Linked DNA regions of Catalinimonas alkaloidigena. Each later gene encodes a partner of the first gene's protein in a complex. Links are inferred from orthologs where the notes say so. Each region holds a gene or a part of one and is shown in the gene's direction. Other genes may lie near its edges.

Region 1 (3,593 bases):
GTGGGAGTTCAACAGCGCCTGATAAAGAAGAGGAGACTGATCAAGCTGATGTAAGCGAAGAGGGAGAAGATGAAGAGGTGGACACTTCTGATGTCAATGCTACAGTAGTCACCATGCCCAAGATGAGTGATACGATGACAGAAGGAGTAATTGCTTCCTGGCTCAAAAAAGTTGGCGATAAAGTAGAGTCAGGAGATATTCTGGCTGAAGTAGAAACGGATAAAGCCACTATGGAACTGGAGTCTTATGAAGATGGGATTTTACTCTATGTAGGCGTTGAAGAAGGAGGAGCAGTTGAGATTGATGGTGTGATCGCTGTAATAGGAGAAGAAGGCGCGGATTATGAAAAGCTCCTAAAGGCAAATAAATCTAAGAAAAAAGGGGGTGAAGAGCCAAAAGAAGAAAAGAGTAGTTCTTCCAATGGTCAGGATAAGGCTGAGGAAAAAGATGCACCTGCTTATACCCCAACTCATGCTGAAGAATCCAGCTTACCTTCATCATCAGATGGTGGTAGAGTAAAGGCTTCACCTTTAGCCAAGAAAATGGCTGAAGACAAAGGGTATGACATCTCCAAAATACCAGGAACGGGTGAGAACGGTAGAGTTGTCAAAAAAGATATTGAAAGCTATAAGCCTTCTAAGTCACAGCCTGTAGCTCAACCCGATGCTGCTCAAAAAGATACTGCGAAGCAAGCTGCTCCTGTGAAGCTTCCTGAAGTGGTAGGAGAAGAACGTTACGAAGAAGTCAATGTATCTCAGATGCGTAAAACCATCGCGCGTAGATTGGCCGAAAGTAAGTTTACTGCGCCTCATTTTTACCTTACCATGGAAATTGACATGGAAAAGGCAATTGCTGCGCGGAAGAGTATGAATGAAATTGCACAGGTAAAGATTTCTTTCAATGACATAGTGGTGAAAGCAGTGGCTGCGGCTCTGCGTCAACATCCTAAAGTAAATGTGTCATGGCGCGGAGATAAGATGCGTTTTAACCAACATATCAATATAGGAATAGCGGTAGCAGTTGAGGAAGGGCTACTGGTACCGGTAGTTCGCTTTGCCGATAATAAAACGATCTCTCATATCTCGGCTGAGGTGAAAGATCTAGCCAATAAAGCGAAAAACAAGCAGCTCCAACCTAAAGATTGGGAAGGTAGTACTTTCACGATTTCTAATCTGGGTATGTTTGGCATTGAGGAGTTTACCGCAATCGTCAATCCACCGGATGCTTGTATCCTGGCAGTAGGGGGTATCAAAGAAACACCAGTAGTGAAAAACGGACAGATCGTTCCCGGTAATGTTATGAAAGTAACACTTTCGTGTGATCACCGCGCCGTAGACGGAGCTTTGGGTGCAGCATTTTTACAAACTTTTAAAGCTTATATGGAAGATCCGATCAGGATTCTAGTATAATTAGAAATTGCTAAAAAGGCTTTGCAAATTTTTGCTGAGCCTTTTTCTTAAATTATTTTTTATGATGCCAAAAGTAAAATCAACTACAGTATTAGCAGTCATTCATAATGGCAAAGTTGCTATAGGAGCAGATGGTCAGGCTACAATGGGAAACACGGTTGCCAAAGGCAATGTGAAGAAAATCAGGAAATTGCAGGAAGGTAAAATCATTACCGGCTTTGCTGGTTCTACTGCCGATGCGTTCACACTTATTGGAAGATTTGACGAGAAACTTGGTGCCTACAGTGGAAATATGAAAAGAGCCGCGATAGAACTGGCTAAAGATTGGCGGACGGATCGTTACCTTAGGCGTTTGGAGGCCATGATGATTGTTTGTGACCAGGATGAGATTTTGGTGATTTCTGGTAATGGTGATGTTTTGGAGCCAGACAATGGGATTGCCGCGATTGGTTCGGGAAGCATGTATGCTCAGTCCGCTGCCATGGCTATGAAAAAACACGCGCCACAGCTATCCGCTAAAGAAATTGTTACCGATGCTTTGCATATCGCAGCTGATATATGCATATACACCAATCATAATCTGGTGATAGAGGAAGTAGAGTAATTATCTATATTCACTAAGTATACTGAACTGCTGATCTTTAATACGATCAGCAGTTTTTTTATTAAAAAACTATTCGGCTACCACAATAATAAATTCGCCTATTCTACTTGTCGAAATAAAAATGACAAATTGATTTCCCCAATTTCATTTTTTAGGTATTTAAAAAAAGCATACAAAAAAATTATTACACCCAGCATCTCCAAGGTTTCTTCTACTATATATTCCAGCGGGTAATAGACACTTACGCCAACCATCGTAGATCCTATACTTTCCATCACCATTCCTCCTCCTACAAATACAATGGATGCAATGACAAGCAACTTTTTGTATAAAGCAGGGAGGTGCAGTAGAAAAGGTAAATAAAAGTATGCAAGAATCAGCAGTAGTATTGAAAAAGGTAACACCCAGATGAAGCCACCAATGGTATCTTCCACACCAAGAAATATAGAGGTATACCTTCCTACTCTTTCATGTATGCTTGCTAACTCATCAGCTCCTAAGAAGAAAAAAACAAAAGATATAAAAAACCAGTGTTTGTAAAATCTGCTTCCTCTGTCTTTAGCCAGGCTGATCAATAATACTACACAGCCGGTAAACATCAGATTAATACCTGAAAATAATGAAGGAAAATTATTTTCCTCGTTTAAATCTATGAAAGTAATGATCTTAGGCTGTATTCCTTCATACAATAGAAATTGCTGAAGCAGATTTAGTAATAGAAGCGCTGCCACAATAATCAATTCAATCTTTATAATGCTGGCTGGATTGATGTTAAGCGAAACTGTTTTGTTGTGTTTCGTAGTTAAAGACATGGACGGTATAAATTATGACATTCAAAAAAATAAGGTGCGTATTTCACAATAAGCACGATTAAAAAATACATTTTACTAAATATTTAAAAAATAAGCATTAACAAGAAGTTTTATGGCTGTTTTTTTAATGAAATCGGGATATGAATATTGATTCAATAAGCAAACTTTTAACTGATAAATTGACTCAAAGTTTACCTGGTTGGGAAGCTCAGATCAGGATGTCAACCCAGATGCATAAAAATGCCAGGCTTAAACCTCCTAAATATAGTAAGCAGGCGGCAGTACTTATGCTGCTCTTTTATCATGATGATCAATTATGGATGCCGTTAATTCAGCGGCCAATATATGATGGAGTGCATAGCGGACAGATGGCATTGCCAGGAGGTAAGTATGAAGCCCAGGATAAAGACCTGTTAACTACTGCATTGCGTGAAACACATGAAGAAATTGGCGTAAAAGTAGAACGCGATTATGTCATTGGACAACTTTCAGAGTTATACATTCCCCCAAGTAATATTACTGTTTCACCCTTTTTAGCCATAATCCCTGATAAACCATCATATATACCTGATCCTCTTGAAGTAGCAAACATCACGGAAGTAGGCCTCAAAGCCCTGCAATCACCCGAGAACTATTCAGAAAAAGAGGTCAAAATTCATAACGGGCAAATATTAAAGGCCCCTTCCTATCAGATTGCAGGAAAAACAATCTGGGGCGCTACTGCAATGATGTTAAGTGAATTGTTATTTTTATTTGATGAGTTAGACT
Region 2 (3,282 bases), 1.0 Mb from region 1 along the record:
ATGCAACACTTTCCTATAATCATAGAATAGGTGAGCAGGGCGCATGGGGACTGGGCATACAATACCTGAAATATGGAGAGTTTGATAGCTATGATATAACAGGATTACCAACAGGAACTTATCATGCACAGGAGTATGCTATTTATTTTAACCGTAGCCATCAATCAGGTCCTTTTCGCTTCGGAATCAACGCCAAGTTTATGACTTCTAACTTTGGGGCTTATGGGGCCTCAGCCCTTCTATTTGACGCTGGCGGAATGTTTATACATCCGAATTATGATTTTGTGATCGGCCTCGCTATCAATAATCTGGGGCTTTTGCTTAATGACTACACTTCAATGAGGCAAAGCAGAATGCCCACCGATCTTAAAATCAGCCTGGCTATCAAGCCGGAACACATGCCTTTCCGGTTTTATCTGACCGGCTTTCACCTGATCAATCATTATGGTGCCTACTACAGTCAGGATAACAATGAAAAGCCGGGATACGTTAACAAAATATTAAGACATTTGAGCTTTGGTGGTGAGCTTTTGCTAAGTAAAAGCTTTCATGTACAGGTGGGTTATAACCATCTTAAAAGAAATACGCTACAATTAGAACAATTAACCGGCGGAGCAGGATTATCATTTGGATTTGCGCTTCGCCTGCGTTTTATACAGCTTGAATACGCACGAGCTTTTTACCATGTTGGGGGAGGGTTTAATCACTTTACTTTAAACATGAATCTTAATAGACTAAATTTTAAACGAAACTAGTATATACATATCCATGATAGAAGCAAATTTGACTCCGAGACAGATTGTCGCTGAACTTGACAAATATATTATCGGTCAGCAGGATGCTAAAAAAAATGTGGCGATCGCCCTGCGTAACCGTTGGCGCAGAATGAATGTGAAGGATGAAATGCAGAAGGAGATTGTCCCTAACAACATCCTGATGATTGGTACTACAGGAGTAGGTAAAACAGAGATCGCCCGCCGCCTGGCCAAAATCGCAGACGCTCCGTTCACAAAGGTGGAAGCCTCTAAGTTTACTGAAGTGGGCTATGTAGGTCGTGATGTGGAAAGCATGGTGCGTGACCTGGTGGAGCAATCCGTGAATCTGGTAAAATCCCGAAAAAAAGAAGATGTACAGGAAAAAGCAGCTGAAGCAGTAGAAGAAATTATACTGGATGCGCTTATCCCACCTGTAAAAGGAAATACGCCTAAGTCTACTGCAGCTCGTATTGGTTTTGAGAAAGAAGAAAACGAAGAGAACCTGAGCGATGCTGAATTAAACCACAGGACCCGTGAGCGTTTCCGGGAAAAAATTAAAAACGGAGATATTGACGATCGTAAGATAGAAATCAATGTGAAGCAAAGTTCCTCTCCCGGTGTAGGCATGATCGGCGGCGGCATGATGGATGAATCTTCCATGATGAACCTGCAGGAGATGCTCAGTGGTATGATGCCTAAAAAGAACAAAAAAAGAAAAGTTACCATAGGCGAAGCCAAAAAATTGTTGCTGGAAGAAGAAGCTTCTAAACTGATAGATATGGATGAAGTGAAGGAAGAAGCAATACACAAGGCTGAGAATACCGGTATTATTTTCGTGGATGAGATAGATAAGATCGCTGCCGGAGGTGGCGACCGTAAAGGCAGTGGTGGTGCTGACGTGAGTAGAGAAGGTGTGCAGCGAGACTTACTACCTATCGTAGAAGGTAGTGCGGTCAATACTAAATATGGTATTGTGCATACTGACCATATTTTGTTTATTGCTGCGGGCGCTTTTCATGTGGCCAAGCCTTCGGATCTGATTCCTGAGCTCCAGGGGCGTTTTCCCATTCGTGTTGAGCTAAGTGATCTGACTAGAGAAGATTTTGCCCAGATTCTTCGTGAACCTAAAAACGCGCTTACCAAGCAGTACGAAGCACTGTTCACTGCGGAGAATGTGGAACTTAAGTTTCAGGAAGACGCGCTGGATGAGATCGCTAACATTGCTTTTCAGATCAACTCTGAGATAGAAAATATTGGCGCCAGAAGGCTGCATACCGTGATGAGCCGTCTGCTCAACGATTTTCTCTTTGATGTGCCGGACAAGATTGAGCCTAATTCCAAGCTTATGGTCAATAAAGATATGGTAAGAGAAAGGCTGGAAAACCTGGTGCAAAACAAAGACCTGAGTCAATATATTTTATAAAGTAGACATTGGAGAGTGGTTGGTCAGGCTTTGAAAATTAGCAGCTAAATAATTTACCGCTGCCTGATCAACCACTGTTCATCAATCATTACCCAATTCTTACTCCCAAACAATCTAATCCCCGATTTCCATGCAACACTACTTCATCACTGGCACCAGCCGAGGCATAGGTAAGTCTTTAACGGAGAGAATTCTGCAGCAGCCCAACACTCAGGTACACGGTTTTTCTCGTCATCAGGAGGTTGAGCATGAGCGCTACCATCATCGGAAAGCTGATCTTGCGGGTATGGATTGGCTATTGAAGAATATTGATGGTTTTTTCCCCAACTTACCTTCAGCAGAGCGTATTGTGCTGATTAACAATGCCGGTATGCTGGGAGAAGTCAAATATGTGGGTGAACTGGAAAATCAGCAGTTTGTTGATCTTTTTAACCTCAATATTACCGCCCCGGCTATGCTTATGAATCAATTTATCAAAACCTACCGCAATCAGCCGGGCAAAAAATTAATTATCAATGTAAGCTCAGGAGCAGGTAAATATCCGGTAGATGGCTGGTCGGGCTATTGTGCTTCCAAAGCTGCGCTGGACATGCTGTCGCAGGTGACAAAAGCTGAACTTACCAAAAGGAACTTGAGTAAGGGCTTTAAAGTATATGCTCTGGCTCCAGGAGTCGTGGACACCGCCATGCAGGGCGAAATCCGTGAAGTCTCACAGGATAATTTCAGCAATATTGAAAAGTTTATCAATTACAAAAAAGAAGGCACCCTGGATGATGCCTCTTTTACTGCTGAAAAATTTATGGAGTTGATCAACAATACTGAACGCTTTGAAGAAGTGTTGCAGGACGTAAGACAATACTAACTATTGCTGCAGCGTATAACTGATCCCCATTTCAAGTCCTCTCAACTCTGCCAATCCCCTCAAGCGACCAATAGCAGTATAGCCAGGATTGGTTTTCTTATGTTGGTCATCCAGCATTTTATGTCCGTGATCGGGGCGCATGGGTATCTGATAATCTAATCTGCCATTTGCCTGGCGTTTACGAATCTCTTTCACTACTGCTTTCACTACCTGGTACATATTGGCACTGCCTTCCAGATGAT

The links.
Region 2: the proteins of hslV (region 1) and hslU are in contact, whole or in part, in a solved structure (PDB 1G4A), measured with the Escherichia coli proteins. The link is inferred for Catalinimonas alkaloidigena from one-to-one orthologs.

Annotation. Positions count from the first base shown.
Region 1 is NZ_JAQFIL010000001.1:2,387,059-2,390,651, forward strand. The notes cover bases 271-3,243. They hold hslV (ATP-dependent protease subunit HslV), read left to right. Parts: upstream 271-1,473; coding sequence 1,474-2,013; downstream 2,014-3,243. Other genes in these bases: OKW21_RS09785 (pyruvate dehydrogenase complex dihydrolipoamide acetyltransferase), read left to right, coding at 271-1,409; OKW21_RS09795 (hypothetical protein), read right to left, coding at 2,112-2,825; OKW21_RS09800 (NUDIX hydrolase), read left to right, coding at 3,005-3,243. Also shown: more of OKW21_RS09785, read left to right, coding at 1-270; more of OKW21_RS09800, read left to right, coding at 3,244-3,593. UniProt on the Escherichia coli protein: Protease subunit of a proteasome-like degradation complex believed to be a general protein degrading machinery. The complex has been shown to be involved in the specific degradation of heat shock induced transcription factors such as RpoH and SulA.
Region 2 is NZ_JAQFIL010000001.1:1,340,582-1,343,863, forward strand. The notes cover bases 1-2,973. They hold hslU (ATP-dependent protease ATPase subunit HslU), read left to right. Parts: upstream 1-768; coding sequence 769-2,178; downstream 2,179-2,973. Other genes in these bases: porQ (type IX secretion system protein PorQ), read left to right, coding at 1-755; OKW21_RS05690 (SDR family NAD(P)-dependent oxidoreductase), read left to right, coding at 2,309-2,973. Outside these bases: more of OKW21_RS05690, read left to right, coding at 2,974-3,040; uxuA (mannonate dehydratase), read right to left, coding at 3,041-3,282. UniProt on the Escherichia coli protein: ATPase subunit of a proteasome-like degradation complex; this subunit has chaperone activity. The binding of ATP and its subsequent hydrolysis by HslU are essential for unfolding of protein substrates subsequently hydrolyzed by HslV.